Regions from separate parts of the Kitasatospora sp. NPDC097643 genome, predicted to be linked through region 2. Evidence: riboswitches for the same ligand, from Rfam matches in the RefSeq annotation. Region 2 holds a riboswitch; the other holds the start of a gene.
The links. Region 2 has a riboswitch for glycine ahead of gcvT (glycine cleavage system aminomethyltransferase GcvT). Riboswitches for the same ligand answer to the same signal wherever they lie in the genome.
Positions count from the first base shown of each region.

Region 1: linked by a shared signal. The riboswitch ahead of gcvP (aminomethyl-transferring glycine dehydrogenase) and the one ahead of gcvT (glycine cleavage system aminomethyltransferase GcvT) in region 2 are both predicted to bind glycine.

Region 1 is NZ_JBEOSA010000037.1:12,426-19,808, reverse strand. It holds gene ABTY15_RS23200 (hypothetical protein) at 144-716, shown strand; gene ABTY15_RS23195 (DUF5999 family protein) at 1,043-1,234, shown strand; gene gcvP (aminomethyl-transferring glycine dehydrogenase) at 1,356-4,256, opposite strand; glycine riboswitch at 4,494-4,597, opposite strand; gene ABTY15_RS23185 (PRC and DUF2382 domain-containing protein) at 4,833-5,942, shown strand; gene ABTY15_RS23180 (MFS transporter) at 6,143-7,383, shown strand, end outside.
Region 2 is NZ_JBEOSA010000068.1:43,599-50,981, reverse strand. It holds gene glyA (serine hydroxymethyltransferase) at 1-814, opposite strand, end outside; gene gcvH (glycine cleavage system protein GcvH) at 897-1,277, opposite strand; gene gcvT (glycine cleavage system aminomethyltransferase GcvT) at 1,356-2,477, opposite strand; glycine riboswitch at 2,707-2,812, opposite strand; gene ABTY15_RS32270 (enhanced serine sensitivity protein SseB C-terminal domain-containing protein) at 2,980-3,777, shown strand; gene ABTY15_RS32265 (enhanced serine sensitivity protein SseB C-terminal domain-containing protein) at 3,972-4,823, shown strand; gene ABTY15_RS32260 (ABC transporter permease) at 5,266-6,255, shown strand; gene ABTY15_RS32255 (ABC transporter substrate-binding protein) at 6,307-7,383, shown strand, end outside.

The DNA.
Region 1 (7,383 bases), on a different contig from region 2:
GCCCTCGTCGACGGCAGCGACCGCGCCGGCACCGCGATCATGCACAACCGGACACGGCCAGGTCCCGTCACCGATGACACCCCGCGCCACGCCGGTATGCCGCACTCGCACGCCGATCTCTCGCACGGAGAGGCGACCTCGCCATGACTCTGCAGACCCCTCAGCCCCCGCCCAGCGCCCTGCGCGCGGTCCTCGCCGCGCTCGACTCGGAGGACGCGCTGCGCCAGCCCGCCGCCGCCGCGCTCTGCCATCCGGCCGGCCCGCTGCTGCCCGCGCACCCGCTCGCGGTCCACGTCCTGGACGGGCCGCGGCCCGAGCTCACCGCCGCCCGCCGGACGGGCTGGCGGTTCCTGATCAAGGACGGCGCCGAGGTGGCCGCCGCCGCCGAGGTGGTCCAGGGCGTCGCGGGCCACACCTTCTCCCACTTCACCGCCGGCCCCTATCTCGACTCGACGGTCCGGGCGCTGCGCGAGGCCTGGCAGATCGCCCAGGGCTCCCGGGTCCGCCAGCAGCCCCGGCTGCTGACCTTCCCCGGCCAGTACGCGACGGCACTGTGGCTGCACAGCCCCGACGCCGGCCCGGCCGCCGATCTGCTGATCCCGCTCGCCCCGGCCCCGCTCGGGGTCACCGCGCACCGCGCGTACCCGGCGGCCGAGCTGCTGCCGCTGCTCGCCCGCGCCCCGCTCGCCCGACCGCTGCTGCTCGGCTCCTCCTGAGCCCGGCCACCCGGACGGGTCATCGGGCATGGCCTCTTCGGGCCATGCCCCAGCTGACCCGTCGGTGCGTGTTTTCCTCACCGGCCCACCTGAACGGGTGATCTCTGCCCGGGAGTTGTGGCGCATGTCACGAAATCGCTGCGCGCGCGTCCGCAGATGCCGACACTGGGAACCAGCGTGGAAGGACCACCTGTCCTACCCACTTGAGCGCCGGTCCACACCTGGTCGGCGCGCGGACAGGATCCGGCCACCGCGGCGGCTCCGACGGCCCCGACCGCCGGCACCGCATCACGGGGAGGATCGCAGAGCGAAGCGAGGGTACGCGTATGTGCCAGCACCGTCCTGAGTGCCCGTCGGCCGAGTCCGAGGACCGCGAGGCGGCCGTGCCGGTGGCCTGCCACCCGGAGCAGGGTTGGAGCCTGCTCTGCAACGGCGTCGTCATGTTCGAGGACACCGGAGAGCTGCTGCCCGACGGCCGGGTGATCGCCCCGCGCCGCCCCATCGCGCACGCGGCCTGACCCCGCCCGGTCGGACCGCACCGGCGGGGGCAGCCGCCACGACGACCACGGGCAGGGCCCCGGCGGAAACGATTCCGCCGGGGCCCTGCCCTGTGACTACCGGGTCACCGCCGTCCGTCGATCAGACGCCGTACTCGTCCAGCGGCGGGCAGGAGCAGACCAGGTTGCGGTCGCCGTACGCGCCGTCGATCCGGCTCACCGGCGGCCAGTACTTGTCCGCCGGGTTCACGCCCGCCGGGAAGACGGCCTCCTGCCGGGTGTAGCCGTGCGCCCAGTCGCCGGCCAGCTCGGCGGCGGTGTGCGGGGCGTTGTGCAGCGGGTTGTCCTCGGCGGCCCACTCGCCCGAGCCGACCTTGTCGATCTCGGCCCGGATCTCGATCATCGCGTCGCAGAACCGGTCGATCTCGTGCAGGTCCTCGGACTCGGTCGGCTCGATCATCAGCGTGCCGGCCACCGGGAAGGACATCGTCGGCGCGTGGAAGCCGTAGTCGATCAGGCGCTTGGCGATGTCGTCCACCGTCACGCCCGTCTCCTTGGTCAGCGGGCGCAGGTCGATGATGCACTCGTGCGCGACCAGCCCGCCCGGGCCGGTGTAGAGCACCGGGAAGTGCGGCGCCAGCCGCTTGGCGATGTAGTTGGCGTTCAGCACCGCGACCTGGGTCGCGTGCTTCAGGCCCTCGCCGCCCATCAGCCGGACGTACGCCCAGGAGATCGGCAGGATCGCGGCCGAGCCCCACGGCGCGGCCGAGATCGGGCCGACACCGGTGGCCGGACCGGCCTCCGCCTGGAGCGGGTGGTTCGGCAGGTACGGCGCCAGGTGGGCGCGCACCGCGACCGGGCCGACGCCCGGGCCGCCACCGCCGTGCGGGATGCAGAAGGTCTTGTGCAGGTTCAGGTGCGAGACGTCCGCGCCGAACTTGCCCGGCTTGGCCAGGCCGACCAGGGCGTTCAGGTTGGCACCGTCCACGTACACCTGGCCGCCGGCCTCGTGCACCAGGGCGCAGATGTTGGTGATCTCGGTCTCGTACACGCCGTGGGTGGACGGGTAGGTGACCATCAGCACGGCGAGGCTGTCGCGGTGCTGCTCGATCTTGGCCTTCAGGTCCTCGACGTCCACGTCGCCGTCGACCAGGGTCTTCACCACGACCACGCGCATGCCGGCCATCACCGCGGAGGCCGCGTTGGTGCCGTGCGCGGAGGACGGGATCAGGCAGACGTCACGCTGGGTGTCGCCGTTCGCCTGGTGGTAGGCGCGGACGGCCAGCAGACCGGCCAGCTCGCCCTGGGAACCCGCGTTCGGCTGGATGGACACCGCGTCGTAGCCGGTCACCTCGACCAGCTGCTGCTCCAGCTGGCGGATCAGGGTGAGGAAGCCCTGGGCCTGCTCGATCGGCGCGAAGGGGTGCAGCTGGCCGAACTCCGGCCAGGTCACCGCCTCCATCTCGGTGGTCGCGTTGAGCTTCATGGTGCAGGAGCCCAGCGGGATCATGCCGCGGTCCAGCGCGTAGTCCCGGTCCGACAGGCGGCGCAGGTAGCGCAGCATGGCGGTCTCCGAGCGGTGGCTGTGGAAGACCGGGTGGGTCAGGTACTCGTCCTCGCGCAGCAGCGCGGCGGGCAGCGTGTCGGCGGCCTCGGCGACCTCGACCGCGGGGACGCCGAACGCGGCCCAGACACCGGCCAGGTGCTCGCGGGTGGTGGTCTCGTCGGCGGAGACCGAGATCCGGTCCTCGCCGTCCTGGTACACGTTGATGCCGTTGGCGCGGGCGGCGGCGGCGATCTCGGCGGCGCGGCCCGGGACGACGGCGGTGACGGTGTCGAAGAACTCGCCGTGCAGCAGCTCCACGCCGCCGGCCCGCAGGCCCTCGGCGAGGGCGGCGGCGTAGCGGTGGGTGCGGCGGGCGATGTCGGCCAGGCCGTCCGGACCGTGGTACACGGCGTACATCGAGGCCATCACGGCGAGCAGCACCTGGGCGGTGCAGATGTTGCTGGTGGCCTTCTCGCGGCGGATGTGCTGCTCGCGGGTCTGCAGCGCCAGGCGGTACGCGCGGTTGCCGTCGGAGTCGATCGAGACGCCGACCAGACGACCAGGCAGCGAGCGGGCGTACTCGGCGCGCACCGACAGGTAGCCGGCGTGCGGGCCGCCGAAGCCCATCGGCACGCCGAAGCGCTGCGAGGTGCCGCAGGCGATGTCGGCGCCGAGCGAGCCCGGCGACTTGAGCAGGGTCAGCGCCAGCAGGTCGGCGGCAACGGCGACGATCGCGCCCAGGCCGTGCGCCTGCTCGATGACGGGGGCGAGGTCGCGGACCACACCGGTGGCGCCCGGGTACTGGAGCAGCACGCCGAACACGCCGCGCTCGGCGATCTCGGCCGGGATGCCCTCGGACAGGTCGGCGACGACGACCTCGACGCCGGTCGGCACCGCGCGGGTGTTGATCACCGCGACGGTCTGCGGCAGGGTCTCCGCGTCGACCAGGAAGACGCCGCCCTTGACCTTGGTGACGCGGCGGGCGAGCGCCATCGCCTCGGCGGCCGCGGTGCCCTCGTCGAGCAGCGAGGAGCCGGAGGTGGGCAGGCCGGTCAGGTCGGAGACCAGGGTCTGGAAGTTGAGCAGCGCCTCCAGGCGGCCCTGCGAGATCTCCGGCTGGTACGGCGTGTAGGCGGTGTACCAGGCCGGGTTCTCCATGACGTTGCGCAGGATCACCGGCGGGGTGAAGGTGCCGTAGTAGCCCAGGCCGATCATCGGCTGGAGCACCTGGTTGCGGCCGGCCAGCTCGCGCAGCTCGGCGAGGACCTGGGCCTCGCTGCGGCCGGCGGGCAGGTCCAGGCCGGTGATCGAGCGGATCGCCTCGGGCACGGCGGTGGCGGCGAGCTCGTCCAGCGAGCCGTAACCGACGTGCGCCAGCATCTTCTCCTGCGCGGCGGCGTCGGGGCCGATGTGGCGGTTCTCGAAGGGGCTGGCCAGCTCAAGCTCGGTGAGGGTCGCGGGGCTCGTGGGGCGTCCCGCGTTCGGCTGGGCGTTCATGGTGGTCGAGGCCTCCTGGTCACGGACCGGCGGGGGTACGCACGCCGGTCGGCCTTCGCCGCTGCGGACAGCGCTTCGGCCTGGGCGGGCGAACCCGACAGGCCTCCCCCTCTGTCATCGGGACCTGAGAGCTTCACCCGCGCGGTGCGCGTGGGCGCGCCGCCGGCTTGCACCGTCGGTGAGGGTGGTGGCCGTCGGCTCCCTCGCCGGCGGTCCTGCCCTGCTTTCCAGAGTGACCTATCCCACACGGTACGGATGCCTGAGAGATTCCGGGGAGGAGTTGCTCCTTCGGCGCCCCGACCAGCGCTTTCCGCTCCCGGGGACTCTCCCGAGCGGGCTCGGCGGTCGGGGCCCAGGTTACCAGCGGGAGGCCCTCCGATCACGGGTGCGTCGGGTCACTCCGGGTCTACGCGCGTGGCATCCGGACGACCCGGACGGCCCAGTGCGCAGCCCGTCCGGCCGCACCCCGCTCGCGCCCGCCCGGTTCATGCCTTTTGGTGTGAAGTGGCGGACGGAAACGGGTGCTCCGGTCGCCGACCTGCGGGAGTTCCGCAGAGCAGCGCACTGGAGGAAAGAGTGCAAACCGATATCGACCCCAGGGACCTCATCGGCCACAAGGCGGTCGACCGCAACGGAGACAAGATCGGCACGGTCGACGAGGTGTACCTGGACGACGCCACCGGCCAGCCGGAGTGGGCCGCCGTCCGGACCGGCATCTTCGGCCGGGACGCCTTCGTCCCGCTCACCACGAGCGAGTTCTCCGGCGAGGAGCTCCGGGTGCCGTACGACAAGTCACTGGTCAAGGACTCGCCGGACTTCGGCGTCGGCCAGCACCTGTCGCCCGCCCAGGAGCTCCAGCTCTACCGCTACTACGGCCTCGACACCCCCGTGGTGAACGGGCGATCCGAGGCCGGCCCGGGCGACCGGCCCGCACAGCCCGACCTCGACTTCGGCACCACCCAGGCCGCGGCCCCGGCGGCCGCCGCCGCCACGACCGCCGCGGCGGCGAAGTCGCTCGCCTTCCACTCCCCCGAATCCGCCCCGACCACCCCCAACCAGAACAGCACCGCCACGGAGGCCAGCGTGCGCACCCTCAGCACCCCCGCGCCCGTCGCCGCCACCACGGCGGCCGCGGCGCTCACCGAGCCCAAGCCACAACCGTCCCCGGCCGCGGCTCCGACCACCACCCCGACCACCGCCACCCCGGAGCCCGCCGCCGGCCCGGCCACCTCGGCCCCCAGCGGCCCGGTCGAGATCACCTGCCGCGAGGAGCGGCTGGACATCACCACCGAGTGGCACGTGCTGGGCACCGCCCGGCTGCGGAAGTACGTGACCAGCGAGGCGGTCGAGCGCCGCGTCCCGGTGGTCCGCGAACGCGTCCGGGTGGAGCGGATGCCGGTGGGCGACGCCGAGCGCGCCTCGCTCACCGAGAAGGACATCGCCGAGGCGGTGGAGGAGGTCACCCTGCGCGAGGAGCGCCCGGTGGTCCGCAAGTACCTCGCCCCGATCGAGCGGGTCCGCCTGGTGGTCGAGCGCTACACGGCCGAGGAGGTGGTCCAGGACGAGCTCCGCCGCGAGCACGTCGAGGTGCACGACGACACCGCCACCACCCCCGACGCCGCCAACACCAACGGCACCCCGCCCATGGACTCCAGCCGCCCCTCCGCCCTGCGCCCCCTCTCCTGAGCCACCCCCCGAGGGCCCCGGACCACCCCGGTCCGGGGCCCTCCGCGCGCCCCACCCCCACCCCCACCAGCCCCAACGCCCGCCGCAGGCGCCCCGATCGTTCGACTTTGCCAAAGCTTCACCGATCGATATTTGACACAGTGAAGTATCTCCCTGCATGGTTACTTCAGTTCATTCACTATGTACGGGAGGAAGCAACCGTGAGTGAGGCACCACAGCCCACCACCGCGGCCGAGAAGCAGAGCAGCGCCCGAGTCCTGCCGGCCCTCATCCTGGCGATGCTGTCGTTCAGCGTGGTGCAGACCGCGGTCGTCCCGATCCTGCCCTCGCTGGCCAAGGAGCTGAACGTCTCCGGGTCCAGCGTCACCTGGCTGATGACCGCCAACCTGCTCTCCGCCGCCGTGCTGACTCCCCTCCTGGGCCGCTTCGGCGACCTCCGGGGCCGCAAGCCGATGCTGCTGATCTCGCTCACGGGCCTGGTCGCCGGCTCGGCGCTGGCGGTCAGCACCCACTCCTTCACCTGGCTGGTCGTCGCCCGCGTCCTCCAGGGCGCCGGCGGTGGCGTGCTGCCGCTGGCGATCAGCATCGTCCGCGACGAGCTGCCCAAGCAGAAGGTGACCGGCGGCGTCGCCGCCATCAGCGCCTCGATGGGCGTCGGCTCCGGCCTCGGCCTGGTGGCCACCGGTCTCCTGCTGGAGCACTGGAGCTACCAGTCGATCTTCTGGATGGGCCTGGCCTTCGGCCTGCTCGCGGTCGCCCTGGTCGCCTTCCGGGTCCCGTCCGACCCGGTGACCGACAAGGAGGGCGGCGCCGACCCGCTCGGCGCCCTCACCCTGGCCGGTTGGCTCTCCGCCCTGCTCATCGCGGTCAGCCAGGGCAACCACTGGGGCTGGACCTCGACCAAGACCCTCGGCCTGTTCGCCGTCGCCGCCGTCGTGGCGCTGATCTGGGGAGTCATCGAGGTCAAGGTCGCGCACCCGCTCGTGGACATGAAGATGATGTCCCGCCCGGCGGTGGCCTTCACCAACCTGGCCGGCCTGCTGATCGGTTTCGGCATGTACGGCTCGTTCATGGTGATCAGCAACTTCGCCCAGATCCCCGAGAAGATCGCCCACTACGGCTTCACCGCGACCGTCCTGCACGCCGGTGTGATGCTGCTGCCGTCCGCCATCGGCTCGATGGTGGCCGCCCCGATCGGCGCCATGCTGATCGCCCGCCGCGGCCCGCGCCTGCCGCTGGTGCTCGGTGGCGTCCTGGGTGCCGTCGCGATGGCCTACCTGGCCCTGCGCCACAGCGCCGAGGGTGACATCTACACCGCTTCGGCGATCTTCGGCCTCGGCATCGGCCTGGCGTTCTCCGCGATGCCGGCCTACATCAACGGCGCCGTCCCGGTCGAGCAGAGCGGCATCGCCAACGGCATGAACGCCGTGCTCCGCACCGT
Region 2 (7,383 bases):
CCGCCTTGCCGGCGATCACGTGCTCCAGCGGACCGCCCTGCTGGCCGGGGAAGACCGCGGAGTTGATCTTCTTGGCCCACTCGGCCTTGGACAGGATGACACCGCCGCGCGGGCCGCCCAGGGTCTTGTGGGTGGTGGTGGTGACCACGTCCGCGTACGGCACCGGGTTGGGGTGCAGACCGGCGGCGACCAGACCGGCGAAGTGCGCCATGTCGACCATCAGCAGCGCGCCGACCTCGTCGGCGATGCGGCGGAACTCGGCGAAGTCCAGCTGGCGCGGGTAGGCGGACCAGCCGGCGATGATCAGCTTCGGCTGGTGCTCCTTGGCGAGGCGCTCGACCTCGGCCATGTCGACCTGGCCGGTCTTCTCGTCCACGTGGTACGCGGCCACGTTGTAGAGCTTGCCGGAGAAGTTGATCTTCATGCCGTGGGTCAGGTGACCACCGTGGGCCAGGCTCAGGCCCAGGATGGTGTCGCCCGGCTGGATCAGCGCGAACATCGCGGCGGCGTTGGCCTGCGCGCCGGAGTGCGGCTGGACGTTGGCGTGCTCGGCGCCGAACAGGGCCTTGATGCGGTCGATCGCGATCTGCTCGACGACGTCGACGTGCTCGCAGCCACCGTAGTAGCGGCGACCGGGGTAGCCCTCGGCGTACTTGTTGGTGAGCACCGAGCCCTGGGCCTCCATGACCGCCACCGGGGCGAAGTTCTCGGAGGCGATCATCTCCAGGGTGGTCTGCTGGCGGTGCAGCTCGGCGTCGACCGCGGCGGCGATCTCCGGGTCGAGGGAGTGCAGGGACTGGTTCAGAACCGTCATGGTGTGGTCTTCCCGGGAGGAGAGAGGAAAGAGGACCCGGCCGGGGGCGGCCACCGCGCTGCGGCCGCCCCGGCGCAGGGGATCAGCCCTGGGGGTTGGTGAGGGCGTCGTACTCGTCGGCGCTGAGCAGCTCGTCCGTGGACTCGACCCGGACCTTGAACAGCCAGCCGCCCTCGAAGGGGGCGCTGTTGACCAGGCTGTTGTCGTCCAGGACGTCCTGGTTGACCTCGACGACCTCGCCGGTGACCGGGGAGTACAGGTCGCTGACCGACTTGGTCGACTCCAGCTCGCCACAGGTCTCGCCGGCGGTCACCGCGTCGCCGACCTCGGGCAGCTGCACGTAGACGATGTCACCGAGGGCGTCGGCGGCGTGCTTGGTGATGCCGACCGTCGAGACACCGGCCTCGGCGGCGGTCAGCCACTCGTGCTCCTTGGTGTACTGCAGGTGCTGGGGGTTGCTCATGGCGTCATTCTCCAGGATGGGAAGCGGGTACGACGAAGCGGCCCGGGGCGGACACACCTCGGGAACGGGTGACGGGGGTCAGCGGGCGCGCTTGTAGAACGGCAGCGCCACGACCTGGACCGGCTCGTGCTTGCCGCGCACGTCCACCGCGACGGTGGTGCCCGGGGCGGCGTGCGCCGCGTCCACGTAGGCGATCGCGATCGGCTTGCCCAGGGTCGGGGACGGCGCACCCGAGGTGATCCGGCCGATCGGGGCACCGTCGGTGGAGACCACGGTGTACTCGGCGCGCGGGACGCGCTTGCCCTCGGACACCAGGCCGACCAGCACGCGCGGCGGGTTGGCCTCGGCCTCGGCAGCGGCCTTCTCCAGGGCCTTGCGGCCGACGAAGGCGCCGTCGTTGGTGGTCTTGTCGAAGCGGACGACCCGGCCCAGCCCGGCGTCGAACGGGGTCAGGTCGGTGGAGAGCTCGTGCCCGTACAGCGGCATGCCGGCCTCCAGGCGCAGCGTGTCGCGGCAGGACAGGCCGCACGGCACCAGGCCGTGGCCCTCGCCGGCCCCGGTCAGCGCCTGCCAGATCGCCTCGGCGTCGCCCGGGTTGCAGAAGATCTCGAAGCCGTCCTCGCCGGTGTAGCCGGTCCGGGCGAGCAGCACGTCGCGGCCGGCCACCTGGGCCGGGAGGATCGCGTAGTACTTGAGGCCGGGCAGGTCCGCCTCGGTGGTCTTGGCCAGGATCGCGGTGGACTCCGGGCCCTGGACGGCGATCAGCGCGTAGGTGTCGCGGTCGTCGGTGACGACGGCGTCGAAGCCCTTGGCGCGGGCGATCAGCTCGTCCAGCACCAGCTGGGCGTTGGAGGCGTTGGCGACGACCAGGAAGGCGTCCTCGCGCAGGCGGTAGACGATCAGGTCGTCCAGGATGCCGCCGTCCTCGGCGCAGATCATGGTGTAGCGGGCGCGCAGCACGCCCAGCGCGGAGACGAAGCCGACCAGCGCGTGGTCCAGCATCTCGCCGGCCTGCGGGCCGGTGACGGTGATCTCGCCCATGTGGGAGAGGTCGAACAGACCGGCCTGGGTGCGGACGGCGAGGTGCTCCTCGCGCTCGCTGCCGTAACGCAGCGGCATGTCCCAGCCGGCGAAGTCGGTCATGGTCGCGCCGAGGGCGCGGTGCAGCGCGTCGAGCGCGGTGAGGCGGAGGGACGACATGGCCTGGAACTCCTCGGTCTGGGCACTCAGGGGTGCACGCGCCGGACCGGGCCCGCTCGGGGGCCGACCCTGCGCGCGGGCATGCGGCGGCGTGGGTCTCCCCATCTGTCGTCGAACCTGAGAGCTTCACCGCACACGCGCCGGCAGCTGTTTCCAGCTAACAGGACAGCATGGCGGCTTGCACCGTGGGTGGGCGCGCGACAAGCCGTGCGCCGCTTTCCAGATGTGCCTAACCCGTGCGGTAGGGGTGCCTGAGAGATTCCGGGGAGGACTTGCTCCTTCGGCGCCGGCTGTGCCGCCTGAGGGGGCACTCCGGGCTCTCCCGCGCGGGTTCGAGCGGCCGGTATGGAGTTGGCGACTCCGCGGGGAACACCGCCGGAGACGCGCACATCATGGCACGTCCGGCGGCCGCGCGGGAGAGGGGCCCCCGGGGACGGCCCCTCGGGGCCACCCCGGCCCGCTAGGCTGCACGCGTCGACGAGGCGGCAGGACGGTCAGGCAGGTGGAGTTCCCGGTGGAGCAGCAGCAGGGGTGGGGCGGGCCGCAGGCGGCGCCGCCGGGCGGCGCGTGGCCGGCGAACGAGCTGGAGCAGGTGCTGACCGCCGCGCTGGGCGACCCGGGCGCGACCCCGCGGGTGATCGAGGTGCTGGCCCGCAGCCAGGTGTGGATCCCGCTGCCGTCCGGCGGCGACCCGCAGGGGCAGTCGCTGGACCTGCCGACCATCGAGCTGGCCGGCGACCCGTACGTGCCGGTGTTCTCCTCGCAGGAGGTGTTCCTCCAGCAGGCGCCGGGGATGGCCTTCGCCGTCGCGCCGGTCTGGGAGTTCGCCCGCGGACTGCCGCTGGGCGTGGGCATCGCGGTCAACCCGGAGGCGGCGGTGGGCATCCCGGTGCCGCCGCAGGGCGTGGCCGAGCTGCGCCGGGGGCCGCGCGCCGACCGCTGGGACGAGGACCCGGCGGCGCCGACCGGTGGCCGGGTGGCGCTGCGCGAGCCGGTGCCGGGCGAGGACCCGGAGCACTTCCTGGCCGCCTGCCGGGCGGAACTGTCCGCGCTGCCGGGGGTGTTGACCGCACGCCGGGCGCTCGCCAGCATCGAGGGCGAGCCGACCGTGATGTTCCTCGGCATCCAGCTGGACCCGGCCGCCCCGGCCGACCCGGGCGCGGTGAACGAGGCGCTCGGCCGGGCGCTGGGAACCGCGCCGCTGCCCGGCGGCGTCCACCTCGTACTGCTCGACCTCGCCGACGACCCGGTGGTCGAGTGGCTGCTCACCCGGGTACTGCCCTTCTACACCCGGACGTGAGCGGGGTTCACAGGCACGTCGCCGTGGCGGTGGCCGGTGCCGCGCCATAGGGTGCGTGCTGACGGCCGACGGGCCGGCGGGGTTTGAGGAAAGAGGCGCGGCGAGGTGGGCGCATGAGTGCGGGAGCGGTAGCGGGAGGTGCACCGGGGTCCTGGGGCCAGGCGTCCGCAGGGCGCCCCGGGGCGGATCCGGGCGTGCTGGAGCGCGCCCTGCGCGAGGTCGCGCCGGAGCGCTACGACGCGTACGAGCAACTGCTGCACGCGCTGGCCGAGGGTCAGGTCTGGATGCTGCTGTGGCACGGCACGCCGGGCAGCCCGGACGCCCAGTACGGGAACATGGAGATCGGCGGCCACGGCTACGCGCCGGCCGTCACCTCGCCCGAGCAGCTGGCGGCGTCCGGCTGGGCGCGGGCGCACGAGGTGATCTCCGGACGGGAGATCGCCGCCTCGCTGTACCGGACCCGTTGGGGCCTGTGGCTCAACCCGCACGCCCCCGGCGGCGGCGTCGGCGTGCCCTGGGCGGACCTGCGGCGGATCGCCGCCGGGCTGGACCGGCTGCCGGCCGGGCCGCTGAAGCTGAGCGAGCCGCAGCTGAACGCCCCGCAGTTCTTCGCGCTGCTGGAGCGCCAGGCCGGTGAGGTGCGCGCGGTCCGGGCGCTGCGCCGGGCCTGGGTGCAACCGGCCGTGGGCGAACCGTACCTGGCCATCGGCCTCGACCTGTACGAGAGTTCGCCGCCGGCCGTGGAGGCGGTCCGGGCGCTGATGCAGCGGGCGATCGCGGTGGCCCCGGAGGGGCTGGCGGTGTCCACGGTGGCGATGGCGGACGAGTACGACCCGGTGGCGCTGTGGATGCGGGCCAACACCCGCCCGTTCTTCGACCGGGAGGCCGGTCGCGGCGGGCCGCAGACCGGCCCCTACCCGCCGGTGCCGCCACCGGGCTACCCCTCGCAGGCCGGGTACGGCTACGGCACCCATCCGCCCTCCCAGGGCTGGCACGGGCAGCCCCAGCCGCCGCAGCGTCCGTGGCCCGGATACCCGGGGCGCTGAATTCCAAAACGCTCCTCCGGAAGCCGACCTGATTTCGCCTCAGGTCGGCTTCGGCATTTTCCGGACGAATTCCCGGACGACCCTGGCAGGCATGTTGACATGCCTGTTACAGCCATGTGAAGAGGTATATGCCGGAGGCGAGGAGGTGCAGACTCGCAGATCACAGTTGGGCATCTGTCGGTTGTCAGGGCTGGCGCAAGCCAGTTCGGATGGCAGAGAGTTCTGCGCAACGCACCGCGCGTACTAGGAACCCCACGAAGGTGAACGCGCACGCCGACCGCTCGATCCACGCGACGCCCATCCCGCGTGGTGGCAGTACCCGTGCACGTTCGTACTGCCGCGCACACCCGCTCCTAGCACCTCCGCACGTCCGCAGCCGTACCGCCGAACCGGTGACCGGCACCCGTGGGCCGGCCACCGTCGGCGAGGGGACCAACTGACCATGACCGCACCCATCACAACCGCCGGGAACGAGCCGGAGGCACCCGCCCCCGCGAGCCCGGCCAAGAAGATCGAGGGCCGCTCCCTCGGCCAGATCGCCTGGACCCGTTTCAAGCGGGACAAGGCCGCCGTCGCCGGCGGCATCGTGGTGATCCTGCTGATCCTGCTCGCCGTGCTGGCGAAGCCGATCGAGTCGGCGTTCGGGCTCGACCCCGACGGCCTCAACCAGGACCTGCTGGACGCCGACCTCGGCGGCCTGCCGTTCGGGGACTGGGGCGGCATGAGCTGGGACCACCCGCTCGGCGTCGACCCCCTCCAGGGCCGCGACCTGCTCTCCCGCGTCATCGAGGGCTCCTGGGTCTCCCTGCTGGTCGCCTTCGGCGCGACCGTGCTGTCCAACACCATCGGCACCGTCCTCGGCGTGATGGCGGGCTACTACGGCGGCTGGGTGGACACCCTGATCAGCCGGATCATGGACGTCTTCCTGGCGTTCCCGCTGCTGCTCTTCGCCATCGCGATCTCGACCTCGCTCCAGGGCGGCGCGTTCGGCCTGCACGGCCTCCCGCTGCACATCATGGTGCTGATCTTCGTGATCGGCTTCTTCAACTGGCCCTACATGGGCCGGATCGTGCGCGGACAGACGCTCTCGCTGCGCGAGCGGGAGTTCGTCCACGCGGCCCGCAGCCTCGGCGCCCGCGGCCCGTTCATCCTGTTCAAGGAACTGCTGCCGAACCTGGTCGGTCCGATCCTGGTCTACTCGACCCTGCTGATCCCGACCAACATCCTGTTCGAGGCGGGCCTGAGCTTCCTCGGCGTCGGCATCCAGCCCCCGCAGGCCTCCTGGGGCGGCATGCTCCAGGACGCGATCAAGTACTACCAGGTGGACCCCCAGTACATGGTGGTCCCCGGTCTGGCGATCTTCCTCACCGTGCTCGCCTTCAACCTGCTCGGCGACGGGCTGCGTGACGCCCTCGATCCCAAGAGCAACTGACCCCACGTCAGGACCTTTCACCCTCCACACCTCAAGGGGTTGATCTCACCCATGCGCAGGTCCCGTACCGTCGCCCTGACCGCGGCGGCCGCCGCCGCGGTCCTGGTCGTCACCGGCTGCTCCAGCTCGTCGAAGAGCGGCGACTCGTCCTCCTCGGCCACCAACGCGGCCGGCGGTGGCGCCAACGCGGCCACCAAGAACATCGTCAACGCCTCGGACAAGAAGGGCGGGACGGTCACCTTCGAGATGAAGGGCACCCCGGACTCGCTCGACCCGGGCAACACGTACTACGCGTACATCTACAACTTCTCGCGCCTGTACGCCCGTCCGCTGACGACCTTCAACCCGGCCGCCGGCGAGGAGGGCAACAAGCTCGTCCCGGACCTCGCCGAGTCCCTGGGCCAGCCCAGCGCGGACGGCCTGACCTGGACGTACAAGCTGCGCAAGGGCCTGAAGTACGACGACGGCACGCCGATCACGTCGAAGGACGTCAAGTACGCCGTCGAGCGCTCCAACTGGGCGCCGGACGTGAACTCCAACGGCCCGACCTACTTCCACGACCTGCTGGTCGACAACCCGACGCCGTACGAGGGCCCGTACAAGGACAAGTCCGGCGACCTGAAGTCGATCGAGACGCCGGACGACACCACGATCGTCTTCCACCTCCAGCACGCCTTCGCCGACTTCGACTACCTGGTCAGCGCCCCGCAGACCGCGCCGGTCCCGCAGGCCAAGGACACCGGTGCCGACTACGTGAAGCACGTCGTCTCCTCGGGCTCCTTCAAGTTCGAGTCCTACGAGGACGGCAAGCAGGCCGTCCTGGTGCCGAACACCAACTGGGACAAGAGCACCGACCCGATCCGGAAGCAGCTGCCGGACAAGATCGTGCTCAAGATGAACATCGACCAGGCCACCATCGACAAGGACCTGCTGGCCGGCAACGCCCAGGTCGACCTGGTGGGCGGCGGCGTCGACCCGCAGACCCAGGCGCAGATCCTGCGCGACGAGAAGCTCAAGGCCAAGACCGACAACGCCTACGGCGGCCGCCTGGTCTACCTGGCGATCAACACCAAGGTCGCGCCGTTCGACAACGTCGAGTGCCGCAAGGCCGTCCAGTACGCGATCGAC